One region of the Alteromonas sp. K632G genome, then DNA from elsewhere that is predicted to be linked to it. Evidence: predicted binding sites of a transcription regulator. Region 1 holds the regulator's gene; each other region holds the start of a gene.
What was found. The regulator FliA, encoded in region 1, starts transcription of late flagellar genes. The targets are predictions, from matches to a motif close to CTAAAGNTNNNNNNNNNNNNGCCGATA.
Positions count from the first base shown of each region.

Region 2: a site for FliA is predicted at 2,594-2,620, ahead of pomA (flagellar motor protein PomA). Genes of this name have one in related genera too.
Region 3: a site for FliA is predicted at 1,919-1,945, ahead of J5X92_RS19810 (DUF5610 domain-containing protein). Genes of this name have one in related genera too.

Region 1 covers NZ_JAGGDM010000001.1:221,696-226,687, reverse strand. The annotation lists gene J5X92_RS00965 (chemotaxis protein CheA) at 1-441, opposite strand, end outside; gene J5X92_RS00960 (protein phosphatase CheZ) at 454-1,218, opposite strand; gene cheY (chemotaxis response regulator CheY) at 1,253-1,636, opposite strand; gene J5X92_RS00950 (RNA polymerase sigma factor FliA) at 1,673-2,404, opposite strand; gene J5X92_RS00945 (MinD/ParA family protein) at 2,401-3,267, opposite strand; gene flhF (flagellar biosynthesis protein FlhF) at 3,264-4,655, opposite strand; gene flhA (flagellar biosynthesis protein FlhA) at 4,685-4,992, opposite strand, start outside.
Region 2 covers NZ_JAGGDM010000015.1:106,651-111,642, reverse strand. The annotation lists gene J5X92_RS15140 (cyclopropane-fatty-acyl-phospholipid synthase family protein) at 1-726, shown strand, start outside; gene J5X92_RS15135 (flagellar motor protein MotB) at 852-1,781, opposite strand; gene pomA (flagellar motor protein PomA) at 1,781-2,545, opposite strand; gene xseB (exodeoxyribonuclease VII small subunit) at 2,836-3,078, shown strand; gene ispA ((2E,6E)-farnesyl diphosphate synthase) at 3,107-3,997, shown strand; gene dxs (1-deoxy-D-xylulose-5-phosphate synthase) at 4,030-4,992, shown strand, end outside.
Region 3 covers NZ_JAGGDM010000027.1:40,842-45,833, reverse strand. The annotation lists gene J5X92_RS19815 (RNA-binding protein) at 110-574, shown strand; gene J5X92_RS19810 (DUF5610 domain-containing protein) at 612-1,889, opposite strand; gene trmA (tRNA (uridine(54)-C5)-methyltransferase TrmA) at 2,047-3,141, shown strand; gene fabR (HTH-type transcriptional repressor FabR) at 3,190-3,810, opposite strand; gene J5X92_RS19795 (DsbA family protein) at 4,134-4,992, shown strand, end outside.

The DNA.
Region 1 (4,992 bases):
GGGGACTTCAGCCGCTTCACTACTGTCACCAAAGATGTTTTCGTCTGGGGTTTCTGGGGTGCTTAACTTATGCAGCAAATCAACTAACTTTGCGTCTGCAGGAATTAGTGGTTCTTGCGCTTTAACACGCTCAAACATATCGACTACTACATCGGTGGCCTGAAGAATGGTATCCATTAATTCAGGCGTAAGAGTACGTTGTCCGTTTCGCATTACATCGAAAACGTTTTCTGCACCATGGCAAATTTCAACTAATTCGGTAAGCGACAAAAAGCCGGCGCCACCTTTTACGGTATGGTAACCACGGAAGATAGCATTCAGTAAATCTGCATCTTCAGGATTATTTTCCAGATCAACGAGCTGTTCTTGTAATTGTTCAAGGATCTCCCCAGCTTCAACTAGAAAGTCCTGTAATATATCCTCGTCAACATCAAACGCCATGCGCCCGCTCCCCTAAAAACCTAAGCTAGACAAAAGATCATCTACGTCATCTTGGCCAGATACCACATCATCGCGTTGGTCTGCATCAATAATTGGACCTTCGGCTTCGACACTATCGATCTTGTTAACTTTTTCGACTTTCGCTTCCAATGGCTTGTCTTGCTCCGCCTGTTCGGGTTCACCGAACATCGTCAGCATATTAACTAAGCTATCTTCCACTTCTTTTACGAGTTCAATCACTCTGCGAATAACTTGACCGGTAAGATCTTGATAACCTTGTGCCATTAACACTTCGGTAAGCAATGATGTAAGCTTAGCTGATTGTTTCGATCCGTCTTCTAGCAATTCGTCTAAATCTGCACATAAAACTTTGAATTCGCCCAACTCAAGTTGACGATTCATCAGTTTCTTCCATTCCGGCATAATTTTTTCGATACGGGTAGAGAGCACTTCAGCAATTGGCATACTCTCTTCAACTGCGTCCATGGTGGTATTGGCAGCTTTTTCCGTTTCTTCGATAACGTACATCAGTCGCGTTTGCGCATCAGGAATGTCATCAACGGTTAAATTTTTAATACGTTCATCGATTTGGAAGTTATTCAACGAGTCATGAAGTTGACGCGTTAATTTACCCACTTCAGCAAAGAGCTCAATGGACTCTTTCATCGAAACAGCTTCTAAGACAGCGTTCGCTGATGCGTTATCGCCCTCTTCAAGATACGCTACCAATTTTTTGGCTTCTTCGAGCGTTATGGAGACACTTTCATTTGTCGACATCCAGTAAACCTCATTTCTCTGGTGAGCGTCTGGATCAACCTAAACGTTCGAAGATTTTATCTAGTTTTTCTTTCAACGTAGCGGCAGTGAAAGGTTTAACAACATAACCATTTACACCAGCTTGCGCTGCGGCAACGATTTGTTCTTTCTTCGCTTCTGCTGTTACCATAAGAACCGGTAGGTGTTTCAACTTATCGTCGGCACGTATAGCGCGTAATAAGTCGATACCTTGCATACCTGGCATATTCCAATCTGTTACAACAAAGTCAAAATCACCTTGTTGTAGCATAGGCAGCGCGGTGCTACCGTCGTCCGCTTCCTGGATATTGGCAAAACCCAAATCTTTTAGCAGGTTCTTTATGATACGTCTCATGGTAGAAAAATCGTCAACCACGAGAATTTTCATACTTTTATCCAAAATAGCCTCCAATGAGGGGTTAATTGTTATTAATTTCTATTCTTCGTCAACTTGCCACGATTTCATTCGTGATTTGAGTTTTAACATGGCCTGACTATGAATTTGACTTACTCGCGATTCACTAACATCAAGAACTTCGCCTATTTCTCTAAGATTCAGTTCTTCATCATAGTATAAAGAAAGTACAATCGCTTCCCGTTCGGGTAATGTAGTAATAGCATGTGCTAGCGCTTTTTGGAAAGCCCCTTGCATCAAATCTTCTAACGGTGCGTCGCTGCCTCGGTTTTTTTCTGTAGAAATGACATCTTCAGAAACCCCAAGGTCTTCAATCCCCACCAATTTCCCGGCATTCACTTCGTTCAGCATTTGATGATAATCTTGCATGCTGACATTCATTTTAGCCGCAATATCTACATCTCGCGCGTCTCGGCCTGTTTCACCTTCAACTTGAGAGATGGCTTCTGTGATTGCCCTTCCGTTTTTATGAACGGAACGAGGAGTCCAATCACCTTTTCTTATTTCATCAAGCATAGCGCCACGAATACGAATACCTGCAAAGGTTTCGAAACTTGCACCTTTGGAACCGTCAAAATTTCGTGCAGCTTCTAGCAGTCCAATCATACCTGACTGGATTAAATCATCGACAAGAACACTGGCTGGTAGTCTCGCCATTAAGTGGTGTGCTATCCGCTTCACCAGCGAAGCGTGACGCTCAACTAATTGTGACTTGTCTGTTTGCTGTTGATAAGCGGCTGCTTTGCTATTCAACGCTGACTTCCTACTGCTTTATCTGCTATTAGTTGTTCAATAAAAAATTCTAAATGGCCACCTGGTTGCGCAGGAATAGGCCAAGAAGCTGCTTTGGCTGCTAGCTGGCCAATCGCCACCGCTGCGGGTGAACTTGGATAAGCATCTACTATTGACGTTTGCTTACGTACTGCTCGGCGTATGTTCTCGTCAAAAGGAACTATTGCTACCAATTCTAGCGCAACATCTAAGAATCGCCCTGTTACTTTAGATAATTTGCTGAAAAGTTCCTGACCTTCTCTAACATCGCGGACCATGTTAGCGACCACTTTAAAGCGAAAGACACCGTGTTCTCGGTTAAGAATTTTAATTAATGCATAGGCATCGGTAAGTGAAGTGGGCTCATCACACACTACCACCATAATATCTTGGGAGGCTTTGGAGAAGCTTAGCACCATATCGGAAATACCCGCTGCGGTATCCACAATAAGCACATCAATGGGCGTGCGCAACTCGCTGAATGCTCTTATGAGTCCTGCATGCTGCGTTGGTGATAGCTCTGCCATTGATTGAGAACCTGATGTGGCTGGTGCTATTTTTATACCGTGAGGACCCGTAACGAGAACATCGTCCAAGGTACACTCACCAGATAATACGTGGGAGAGGTTTTTCTCTACTCGCAATCCTAGCATTACATCCACATTGGCCAGACCTAAGTCTGCATCCAATACCATTACCCGCTTTCCCTGCTTTGCCATAGCAATAGCTGTGTTTAGCGTAATATTTGTTTTACCAACGCCACCTTTACCTCCGGTGACGGCGATAACTTTGATTAATCGTGATTGCTTCATTTTTCGTAAGCTACTCGCTTGATCATCAATCATACTGCTCGTGCTGTTTTAACCACATTGTTACTAGTAGTATGATTCAAACCGTACTTTTTATAAAGCTTTGCAGCAGCAGATACTAAAGATTTTGCTTCTGCAATCTTAATGTCTTCAGGAACTTTCTGTCCATCTGTTACATAACTGACAGGTAACTGGTACTCCACCGCTGCGCTAAGCACTTCGCCTAGAGAGTAGCACTCATCAAGCTTTGTAAAGATACAACCGCTAAGTTCCACCCCTTCGTACGCATCTATAATACGTTGTAATGCAGCATATTGGGTATTCGCTTGCGCTACTAGGTATTTTTTCACTGGCTGCATTTGACCGTTATCAAATTGATTTATCTGTTTAATTAATCGACTATCTCGTTGACTAAAGCCTGCCGTATCAATTAACACTAGTCTCTTATGGCGTAATTGAAACAATAAATCTGATAATTCTTCACTACTTTGTGCTTTACGCACTGTGCAGCCAATAATTTTTCCATATGTGGCTAATTGCTCAAACGCTGCAATACGATAGGTATCAATCGTAATCATGGCAACGGAGTCGGCGCCGTATTTCTGTGCGTAACGAGCAGCTAATTTAGCAACTGTAGTGGTTTTACCTGTTCCGGTAGGACCCACTAACGCTACTGCGCCCTTTTGCGTAAGTATATCGTTACCTGTCACATTAATGCGATTAGCCAATAGGTTTAAAAGATATACCCAAGCGTCACGCTCGTTGTAATGCGACGGCGTATAACTAATCAGTTGCTCTGCCAATGATTGGCTTAACCCCATGTCGGTTAAACGCTGAATTAAATAATGATGTACAGGCTGCTGACGACGACTTTTTGCTTCCATCAAATCAGCAACTTGGTATTGAAGCACATTTCGTAGTGACGCCAACTCTTCTTTAATTTGAGATAATTCGTCAGACTGAGGAGCACTGCTGTTATCAATGCTTTCATTAAGACTTGACGCTTGATGGCTTGGGAATTCTGAGGCGACTTGACTGGCTTCTACATCGTCGATAAAGGCTTCTGAAAAGTCTAAGTGTGATGCAATTTTATTGGCATGCTGAGCGTTAGCACTAGGTGCTGAAGCTGGGCTTTGAATACTGCCACCATGTTGTTTTTCCAACAGCGCTTTTAAGCTATCTGGGCCATCATCACCGATGATTTCGCTAAGACTTGGAACAGCCGCTTTCGCTCGCCCTGCTGCACTAGGCGCTGGCTTTTTAATCGACAGTTTGGCTTCCGGTTCTTTATCGTAAGCGGCGACCAATTCGATACCGTCAGCAAGCTTTCGGTTTGACATGATAACGGCATCGCTGCCCAATTCCGCTTTAACTTGGCTTAAAGCTTCTCGCATATCTTTGCCAAAGAAACGTCTGATTTTCATTGAAAACTCTCCAATCACCCAGTGTCAGATTATTGACCGACCGAACTGACTATTTTTATCTGCTTATCGTCGGGTACTTCCTGATAGGAAAGTACATGTAAACCCGCGACCGAATACTTTAAGAAGCGAGATAGTACGGGGCGCAACATACCGGAAGTGAGAAGTACTGCAGGCTCACCTTCTAATTCTTGTTGCTGACTAGCTTGCTGCAATGATTTTTGCAGCTTATCGGCCAGTCCTGGTTCTATACCAGCGCCATCTTCGCCACCTGCTTGTAATGACTGGTGCAACATCTGTTCCAACTCTGGCGCCAAGGTTATGACGGGTATCTCTTTCG
Region 2 (4,992 bases), on a different contig from region 1:
CAAAATCACAAACTTAAAACAATTTGTGACAAGCTTCAGTTAACCGAAAGTGACCATCTTTTAGAAATAGGCACTGGCTGGGGTGGTTTAGCGGTATATGCAGCCAAGCATTGTGGTTGTAAAGTGACCACCACAACTATCTCTGAAGAACAGTATGCGTGGGCAGAGCAGTGGATTGAGCGCGCACAAGTGTCTGATAAAGTCACCTTGTTGAAAAAAGATTATCGCCTGCTAGAAGGTAAGTACGACAAGCTGGTTTCAATTGAAATGATTGAAGCTGTAGGAAAAGATTACTTAGGTAACTTTTTTGAGAAGTGTTCATCGCTGCTTAAAGACGATGGGCTAATGTTGCTACAATCCATCACCATTGATGATAGACGTTACGAAAGTTACGCCAGCAGTGTGGACTTCATTCAAAAATACATTTTCCCTGGTGGATTCCTTCCCTCACAGTATCAGTTAAACGCTCATTTAAAGCGCTATAGCGACATGATGATTAGAGACCTGCATGATATCGGATTAGATTACGCTCAAACCCTTAATCATTGGTACGAAGCCTTTATTAGCGCCAAAGAAGCATTACTCAACGATGGTTATGATGAACGTTTTATGCGTATGTGGATTTACTATTTAAAATACTGTGAAGGCGGTTTTTTAGAAAGAACCATTAGTACGGTGCAATTGGTAATATCTAAGCCACATCACAGGGAGGCACTGCAACGTTAGTTGCCTATAAAAAACAACGTTAGTTGACTATAAAAACCCACGTTAATTGCCTATAAAAGACAACTTCAAACTAAAAGGGCGAATCATTGATTCGCCCTTTTTGATTTTGTATTTTGCTTAGCAACCTATTCATCAACCACTGATATAGGTTGAGAAGTCATTGGTTTACCTTGATTGATATTAATCTCTACCCGTCTGTTCCGTGCTCTATCCGCCGGTGTTGTTGCATCTTCCACCATGGGGTCGGTATCGGCCTTGCCGACTACAGACATTCTGCTTTCATCGAACCCCGGCGCTGTTCGCATGGCTTCAGCTACGGCTACGGCACGCTGAGACGATAAATCCCAATTAGAACGATAGAGTTCATTAGCAATGTGTTGTCCGTCACTATGCCCTGAGATTTCTATTTCCCCTGGAACGTCTGCTAATAACACACCAATTTTGCGTAAAATAGGCTGAAATTGAGGTTGTAAAAATGCAGAACCGGCAGAAAATGAACCGTTCTCTCTAATGCGAATAGTCAACTGCTGACCTAAAGATTCCAATTCTACTGCGCCATCGAGAATTTGCTTTTGTAACTGCTGCGCTACTTTTTTCATTAACTCAGCAGTTTGTGTTTGATCTGAACTTTGCGACTCTGAGGACGACTGATCGGTGGCGGTTTGTTGTGACTGCCCCCCTCGCTGCTCACCCCTTTGCTTCTGCCTACCGCCGGATGAATCTTCGTCACCCGCTTGGAACTCTAGCATCTGCTGAGTCATTTCGATTGTTTGTTGCTGAATAGTGTCGATGGGCGACGGATCTGGACGACCAGGCCTAAACTCCATCGCAATAACACTCGTCCCTTTTGGGATGTCTTTCACTTCAATTTTGTTTTGCACACCAAAGGCAAACTTCATTGAGCCGGCGATTTGCTTGAACTTCAGTACATCCATTTCTGAAAATGAGAGCAAGAGTACAAAGAAGCACATGAGCAACGACATCAAATCAGCAAAGGTCCCCATCCATGCAGGAAGCCCTTCGGGAGGACATTTTGGGCACTCTTCTTCAGCCATTATTCGTCCTCAGCGCCCGTACCGCGTTTACTTGCCGCCAGATAATTTTTCAATATACCTTCGATAACACGCGGGTTTTGCCCATCGGCAATCCCTACAATGCCATCGAGCACTAACATTTGGTTAAGCTTTTCTTCTTGTGCGCGGTTTCCGAGCTTTACCGCCATGGGTAGGCAAATAATGTTGGCAAGAAATGCACCATACAAGGTGGTTAATAGTGCTACCGCCATTGCTGGCCCAATTGATTTAGGATCATCCATGTTAGAAAGCATGGCCACCAGACCAATCAGAGTTCCAATCATTCCCATTGCTGGTGCGATATCACCCATGCCTTTAAAAATGGTGGCACCAAACTCGTGTCGCTCGGTGGTCATAGAGATATCTTTCGCTAAGGTTTCTCTGACCACTTCTATGTCGTGACCATCAACTAACATGTCTACGCCTTTTTGCATAAACGGATTGTCTATTTCAGCTTCTTCTAATGCAAGAAAACCGCCTTTACGCGCTGCATCTGCCATCTCAACAATTTTTTCAATAAGATCTTCAGGCGTATCAATTTTGAACATGAATGCTTTGCCTGCAATTTTACCTGCACCAAAGAACTGCCCTAAAGTGTATTGGGATAAAATAACGAAAAGGGTGCCACCAAATACGATCAAGATAGACGGTACGTTGATGAACATGGCAATACTGCCACCCATAACCATGGCCATTACTACAAAGCCGATGGCGCCCAACATACCTATGACGGTTGCTAAATCCACTCACTCTTCCTCATTTTTTGCAGACGCTGCATACTATTACTCGTATTCTATCGGCATTGTATAGAATTTCTATAACAAGATTATCGCAAATTGCCTTAATTATTGTATACATAATGAGGTTAGTCGAACTTTAGGCGGTAGTTTTTAATACAAAGAGTTGCTTCACAAAACGTTATCATAGATAGCTGCAATAGGGCATATATTGACAAACCATTTGACCCTTTGGCTACCCTCAGTTAATGTGCGCGTAATCCAAAAAACGCCTAAAAATGAGTGCGATTGTGACGAAAGTGACGAAAAAGACAAATTCTCCCTCGTTTGAGGAAACCCTTACCGAATTAGATGCAATCGTTAATGAGATGGAAAACGGTGAGTTGCCATTAAACGTTGCACTAGAAAAATTCGAGCGAGGCATAGCCCTTTCCCGCGAAGGTCAGAAATCGTTAGAGCAAGCCGAGCAAAAAGTTAAAATTTTGCTTAATGAGCAAGGCGAAAGCGCATTACACCCTCTTCCTGAAGACGAGCAACCTTAAGCCTCGTGTCGCAACAAACAGGTATAGTATGAATTTCACTGCATTGCATCAGCAAGTTAAGCAGCAGACCGATACGTCGTTAAATACGCTTATTGATGACCTTCCCCACGACGCGCCGCGGCTTAAAGAAGCAATGCGTCACGCGTTGTTGGTGGGAGGAAAGCGTATGCGACCTTTACTGGTTCAAGTTATCGGCAACACCCTGGATGTGCCTAAAGGCGATCAAATGGCTATTAGTATGGCCATTGAGTGTGTGCATGCTTACTCGCTTGTACATGATGACTTGCCAGCCATGGACGATGACGATTTGCGTCGCGGCCAGCCGACTTGTCATATTGCATTCGATGAAGCCACCGCAATATTAGCCGGTGATGCATTGCAAGCGCTTGCTTTTAGCACGTTGGCAGATGCGCCTTTAAGTGATTTCGCAACCAATAAACGTGGCGAGTTACTTTCTGTGTTAGCCCGCGCCGCTGGCTATCGCGGTATGTGTGGCGGGCAAGCAATCGATTTAACCAGCACGGGTGAAGAAATAAGCCTTGAGCAGCTTAAGCGACTGCACAATTTGAAAACCGGCGCCCTACTTCGTGCATGTGTTGAAATGGTATCTATTGTTTCTCAAGACCTTGATAGCAACAGTAAAGCAGACTTATTAGCTTATGCCGACGATATTGGTCTTGCATTTCAAGTCCAAGATGACATTCTTGACGTAGAAGGTAATAGTGAGCAATTAGGAAAGCCAGCAGGCTCTGACATTGCTTTGGGTAAGAATACCTTTCCTGCCAAACTTGGCATTGAAGGTGCAAAACGAGAACTTGATAAGCTGCATCAGAATGCCCTTCAAGCCTTGGCTCGTTTACCCTACAATACAGACAGTTTAATTGCGTTTAGCGAACTATTGGTAAAACGAGACCATTAGTTCTGCAACCATGTTGAAAAAGATAATAAATAATGAGTTTAGACCTCCAACATTACCCCACGCTTGCTATTGCGCAAACGCCGGATAAGTTAAGACAGTTACCGCAAGAGAAATTGCGTGAGTTGTCAGATGAATTACGAGAATATTTACTAAATAGTGTAAGCCAAACCAGTGGACATTTTGCGTCGGGCTTAGGCACGGTCGAGCTTACTGTGGCCTTACATTATATTTATAACACGCCTATCGACAGATTGATTTGGGATGTGGGTCATCAGGCCTACCCCCATAAAATTCTTACGGGTCGCGCTAAGCAAATGTCGACGATTCGACAAAAAGACGGCTTACACCCCTTCCCTTGGCCTCCTGAGAGCGACTACGACACTTTTGCTGTAGGCCATTCGTCTACGTCTATCAGTGCTGCACTTGGCATGGCGGTTGCCGCCGAGCAAGAAGGCAAAAACCGTAAAGTGGTTGCCGTAATTGGTGATGGTGCGATTACCGCGGGCATGGCATTTGAAGCGATGAACCATGCTGGTGACATCAATAAAGATATGGTTGTGGTGTTAAACGACAACGAAATGTCTATTTCTGAAAACGTAGGTGCGCTTAATAGTCACCTAGCTCGCTTATTAACGGGTAATGTTTTCAACTCTATTCGCGATGGCTCTAAAAAACTATTAAGCAATGTACCGCCTATCAAAGAATTCGCTAGTCGCGCAGAAGAGCACCTTAAAGGTATGGTAGTGCCCGGCACAATCTTTGAAGAGCTTGGCTTTAATTACATAGGCCCTATTGATGGCCATGATGTAGATGCCGTTGTAGATACCTTGCGTAATATGCGCAAATTTAAAGGTCCGCAACTGCTTCACGTGGTCACTAAGAAAGGTAAAGGGTACGCCCTTGCTGAAAAAGACCCGATTAAATTCCACGCGGTGCCTAAATTTAACCCTGCCGATAACGCGTTGCCAAAAGCGAAGCCTTCAGCGCCAACTTTT
Region 3 (4,992 bases), on a different contig from region 1:
ATTGGACTTTAGGATAGTTCTTTCACATTTTATTGTTCTAATTGTTACAAATGAGTAAACTATAACCAGCCTTCATTATTATGATAATAAACACTAGAAAGGTAGGTATATGAAAGTAGGCTTTATTCAATGCACTGTTATTAGTGCTATCTTTGCAATCGCAGGATATCTGTTGTTTTCATCAGCTAGTATAGAAGCGCACGTTCCGTTAACGGTTTCAGCGTCTTTATTAATAAGCGGTATATTAACCCCGTGGCTAGCTTCACTCCTTAACAATTCCCCCTCTGAAACAGCTGCGCCCTCCACCAGCAGCACAACCACTGAAACACTCTATGTGGGTAATCTACCGTATCGTGCAAACGAATCTGCGGTTAAAGAGTATTTTGGTAGTTTTGTCGAAGTACAGTCTGTCCGACTCATGAAGGATAGAAAAACTGGCAAGCGAAAAGGTTATGGCTTTATTGAAGTGATAACTAGCGACCTTGACCCAGTAATAGCGAAGACTAACGACTCAGTGTTCCAAGAGCGAACATTAAAAGTTAGACCAGCTAAAGACAAAGTAGAACAAGTATAAATTAAAAAACCTGGGCATGACCCAGGTTTTTTTTACTCTATTCTGAAGCCGCTTGCTGTGGCATCGCGTTTAATAAGTTTTGGTTAAACGTATGGAAACGATTTATAGCTGAAACTAAATCAGGTATTTGTACATCTTTCATTTCACTAATAATACCTGCAAGCAATGTATTGTAGTCATCTCCAGCGCCTAAGGTATTCTCGGCATTTTCGAACGTAGACATCATCTTTTCTAGATACTGTGCTATTGGGCTTACTACATTACCGTATTGGTTTTCAGCCTCACCTTCTTCACTGTAGTGCTTTACGTTCTCATAAGCCTTGACCATTTCGGTTTGTGTAGTGCGGTTTAACTGCAACGCATACCCAACTAACTCTTTGTCATCGAAACCTAAATTCAACGCTTGTTCGAACGCCTTATCCATATCCCCGCTATAAAAGGTATCGGCTAAGTCTTGTGCTTCACCCACAAGGTTTGCAATAGCTGTCATTTCATCTTCGTCTATTTCACCCTTTAACGAAAAGCTGATGCCACTTCGCTCAAAGTATTCATATTGAGATGACTGCTGCGCCACAACTGAATCTGTATTCGAACTAGACGCTTCAGCATCGTCATTCGCGGGTATATATAGCGAAGCCTGACTAGCAGCACTAAACTGTCTGATACTTTCAAAGCTAAGGTTTACTTCATCCCCATCTTTGGTTCGAATGAGCAAGCTTCCTGATTTAGCATCAGATGCAGATACCGCGTTAAGCTCGCTCACACTCACTGGATTCGGATTGAAGATATTCTGTTCTAAATCGTTAATGCCGCCGTCTATCATTTCACGGCTACGAGTAACACCTTCTTCAATCTCATCATTCATAAAACCTTCGAGATCTTTTTCAGCCATAGCGAAGCCACGACTTACGCCTTCACGGGCCTGACCAAATAACCCTTTTAGGGTATCGTCATCCGCACCACCATCAGCGGCACCTTGAATGACTCCGGTCACGAACCCAAGTACATTACGGGCAACTTTTTCGAAATCGAATAAGCTTTTATTTTCTTCGCCGTCTTCAGACTGCTTGCTTTCATTAGGGCGCTTACCATCAACAACCACATTTTGACTTAAGCTACCACTGAAGACCTTTAAGCCGATACTGGTCTGCGTGCTATTCACGGTGACCGTTGCTGAATGCTGTTTGGTAAACTCGGCTGCTTGCTGTAAGCCTTCCTGTTGAAGCTGCTTCTTTATAGCTTCATTCGGGTGAACCGATGCCTTTTCATCCACTTTCTGGTCGCCCATGAAAGCCTTAATTTGACTCACGTTCATAATTTGATCCTCACTATCCTCAATCAAGTTATCGGCACCAATCACGTATTGTTTAATTTTAATACGAAATTTTTGCTTCTGTGAGTTTTATCCGTTGCACATATAATATAAGGCACTACAATTCGCAGCCTTATTTAAATGATGTTCGGAGAACCACATGACAACCACCACTGCAAAAGACTATCAAGCTCAACTCGATGAGAAAGTGGATCGGTTAGGTACTCTTCTTACCCCGTTTAACGCACCGAGTCTGTCGGTGTATCCGTCTAAACCTGAAAACTACCGTATGCGGGCTGAGTTTCGTGTATGGCACGACGGTGACGATCTTTATCACATCATGTTCGATCAAGGTTCTAAAGAGAAGTACCGCGTAGATACATTTCCACCGGCTAGTGAAACCATTAACAAGGCAATGCAGCAATTAATTGATTATTTAAAGCCAAACGAGCTGCTGCGTAAAAAATTGTTTCAAATTGATTATCTAACTGGATTATCCGGTGAATTGGTTATTAGCTTGCTGTATCACAAGCCACTAGATGACGAATGGCAAGCACAAGCTGAACTACTTCGCACCTTTTTAGCTACCCAATTTACGGCTGTGAGTATTATTGGGCGAGCTCGAAAGCAAAAGCGCATTGTAGGGAACGACTTTATTATAGAGCGACTACCTATTAACGGCCGTGAGTTTGAATTCAAACATATTGAAAATAGCTTTACCCAACCTAATGCAGAAGTAAATTGCAGCATGATTGAATGGTCACTTGAATGCTCTGCTCCCCTAACTGGGGATTTACTCGAAATGTATTGTGGCGCCGGAAACTTCTCGATGCCATTGGCGGTTCACTTTGACAATGTGATAGGAACCGAAATAGCAAAGCCATCGGTACAAGCGGCGCAATACAATATTGCGGCAAACCACTTAGATAACGTGAAAATTGTGAGGTTGTCGGCTGAAGAGTTTACCGAAGCAATGAACGGGGAACGAACCTTCTCTCGTCTAGAAGGTATTAACTTAACTGAATACAATTTTACCACTGTATTGGTTGACCCACCTCGAGCAGGGTTAGACGTAGATTCACTAAAGATGATTCAAGGGTACGATAATATTATCTATATTTCTTGTAACCCTGAAACCTTAGCTGAAAACTTAAGCCTGCTTTGTGAAACTCACGAAGTAGCAAATGCGGCGCTGTTCGATCAATTCCCATTCACCCACCATATAGAAGCAGGTGTGTTACTTACTAAAAAGTAACGAGCTGTATTTTGCAAATGGATTTGCAGCAACTTTAGATTTTAACGCTTAAGATGCGTCGGAAGATGTCTGTGATGCAAGCTTCGACATTGCGCCCAATTGCACGAAACGTAATTGGGCTTTAACCCTTTCGCCAATTTCTATCTTCAACTTAGTATCAGCTTCTAACGCTTCTGCACCAGCACTGAATACCAATCTAACCATCGCATCAGCTTGAAGCTGCGCAATATTGTACTCCACGCCTTGTTGCTCGATGATGTAATCGGTTAGCTCTTCAATAAAATGCTGAATTTCGCGAAAAACCGCCATTCGGTATGCAGCTGACGTGCCTGTATGTTCCCGCAACAATAATCGAAATACATTTTTGTTAGCAGAGATGAACTCCATGAAGGTTTCAACTGACGTGTGAATTACGCCGCCACCTGAAGCAATTCTACGGCGAGCCTGGCGCATTAACTGGCGAAGAGCTAACCCAGCTTCATCCACCAGCGTGAGCCCTAATTCATCCATGTCTTTAAAGTGTCGGTAGAAGGACGTTGGCGCAATGCCTGCTTCTCGAGCAACTTCACGTAAACTAATAGCAGACAAACTGCGATTTTCATCCAGTAATAGGAATGCCGCATGAATGATATTTTGGCGGGTTTTAAGCTTTTGTTCCTGACGAGTCACAATAGTACCAGTTTGTTAGTCTTCACTAGTCTATCGCATGAGTGCCTATGGGGAGAAGCTTAAATTAATTCGGCTCTAGGCATAAACGCTATTAGCACTTACTCATTATTATCTCCATAGCGTTTTATAGTAACTGTTGTTACTGTACATTCAACTCTTAACAAGTTGTTAACTATGTAGCCGCTATTCTCCTGTAAGGCATTACTGGGACTTTATCAGAGTGAATAGCCAGAATTAATTTATCTCATTATTTCCTGTGGGAATGATGGACTATGGGGTTATAGGACTATCGGCCTACATGAACAAAAATAGCTGACCCAATAATGAAAAAAAGTATTCAGCCCTACGTGCTACGGTTCATTTCGAGTAACACGCTACTAAGTATTAAACGCCGCTATTATACTTGTGCACGCTTTTTTAAGCGTGGTGTACCTAAATTAGAAATTTTCATAAAAGTAGATGACCCCTACTCATTCCTACTTGTTCAAGCATTACCGACACTCGAAAAAAAGTATCGCGTAGCCATTACAGCTCGCGTCATTATCAATTCAGATCCCGTGATGTTTCCTGAATTAACTATGTGGAATAAGCATTCAATTAATGATGCGATGCATTTAGCCAACGTTTACCATCTTCATTTTCCGTGCTCTGCTACTGAGATTACCCACGAAGCTCGCTCAGTTTTTACTGCGTCCTGTGCCGTTCAGCAAAAAATAGATGAAGGCGCTTCATGGACAGGCATTGCTGAATTGCTACTTGCCTATTGGAAAGGTGACCATATTGATGCCTCGTCTAGCATTGATGAGGCGGCATTGGAAAAACGCTTTGAAGCACACCTACATCAGCTTTCCTCGAAAGGTCACTATCTGCCCGCCACGATTTTTTACGATGGTGAATGGTATTGGGGTGTAGATAGGCTTGATCACTTAGAACGTCGACTTATTGATGAAGGCTATGGCATACAACCCAACCCTCAAATCGAATTTGATAAAACCTATACTTCGCTATTACAGCCTCTCAACTTTACTCAAGAGAAGGAAAAATACAGTGAGCCCTTAACCCTGTTTTGGTCTGCCCGTAGCCCCTATTCTTATATTGCGTTGCTGCAGGCCGTAAAACTAACCACACACTATGGCATCCCCATTGAAGTAAAACCTGTATTGCCGATGATGATGCGTGGGT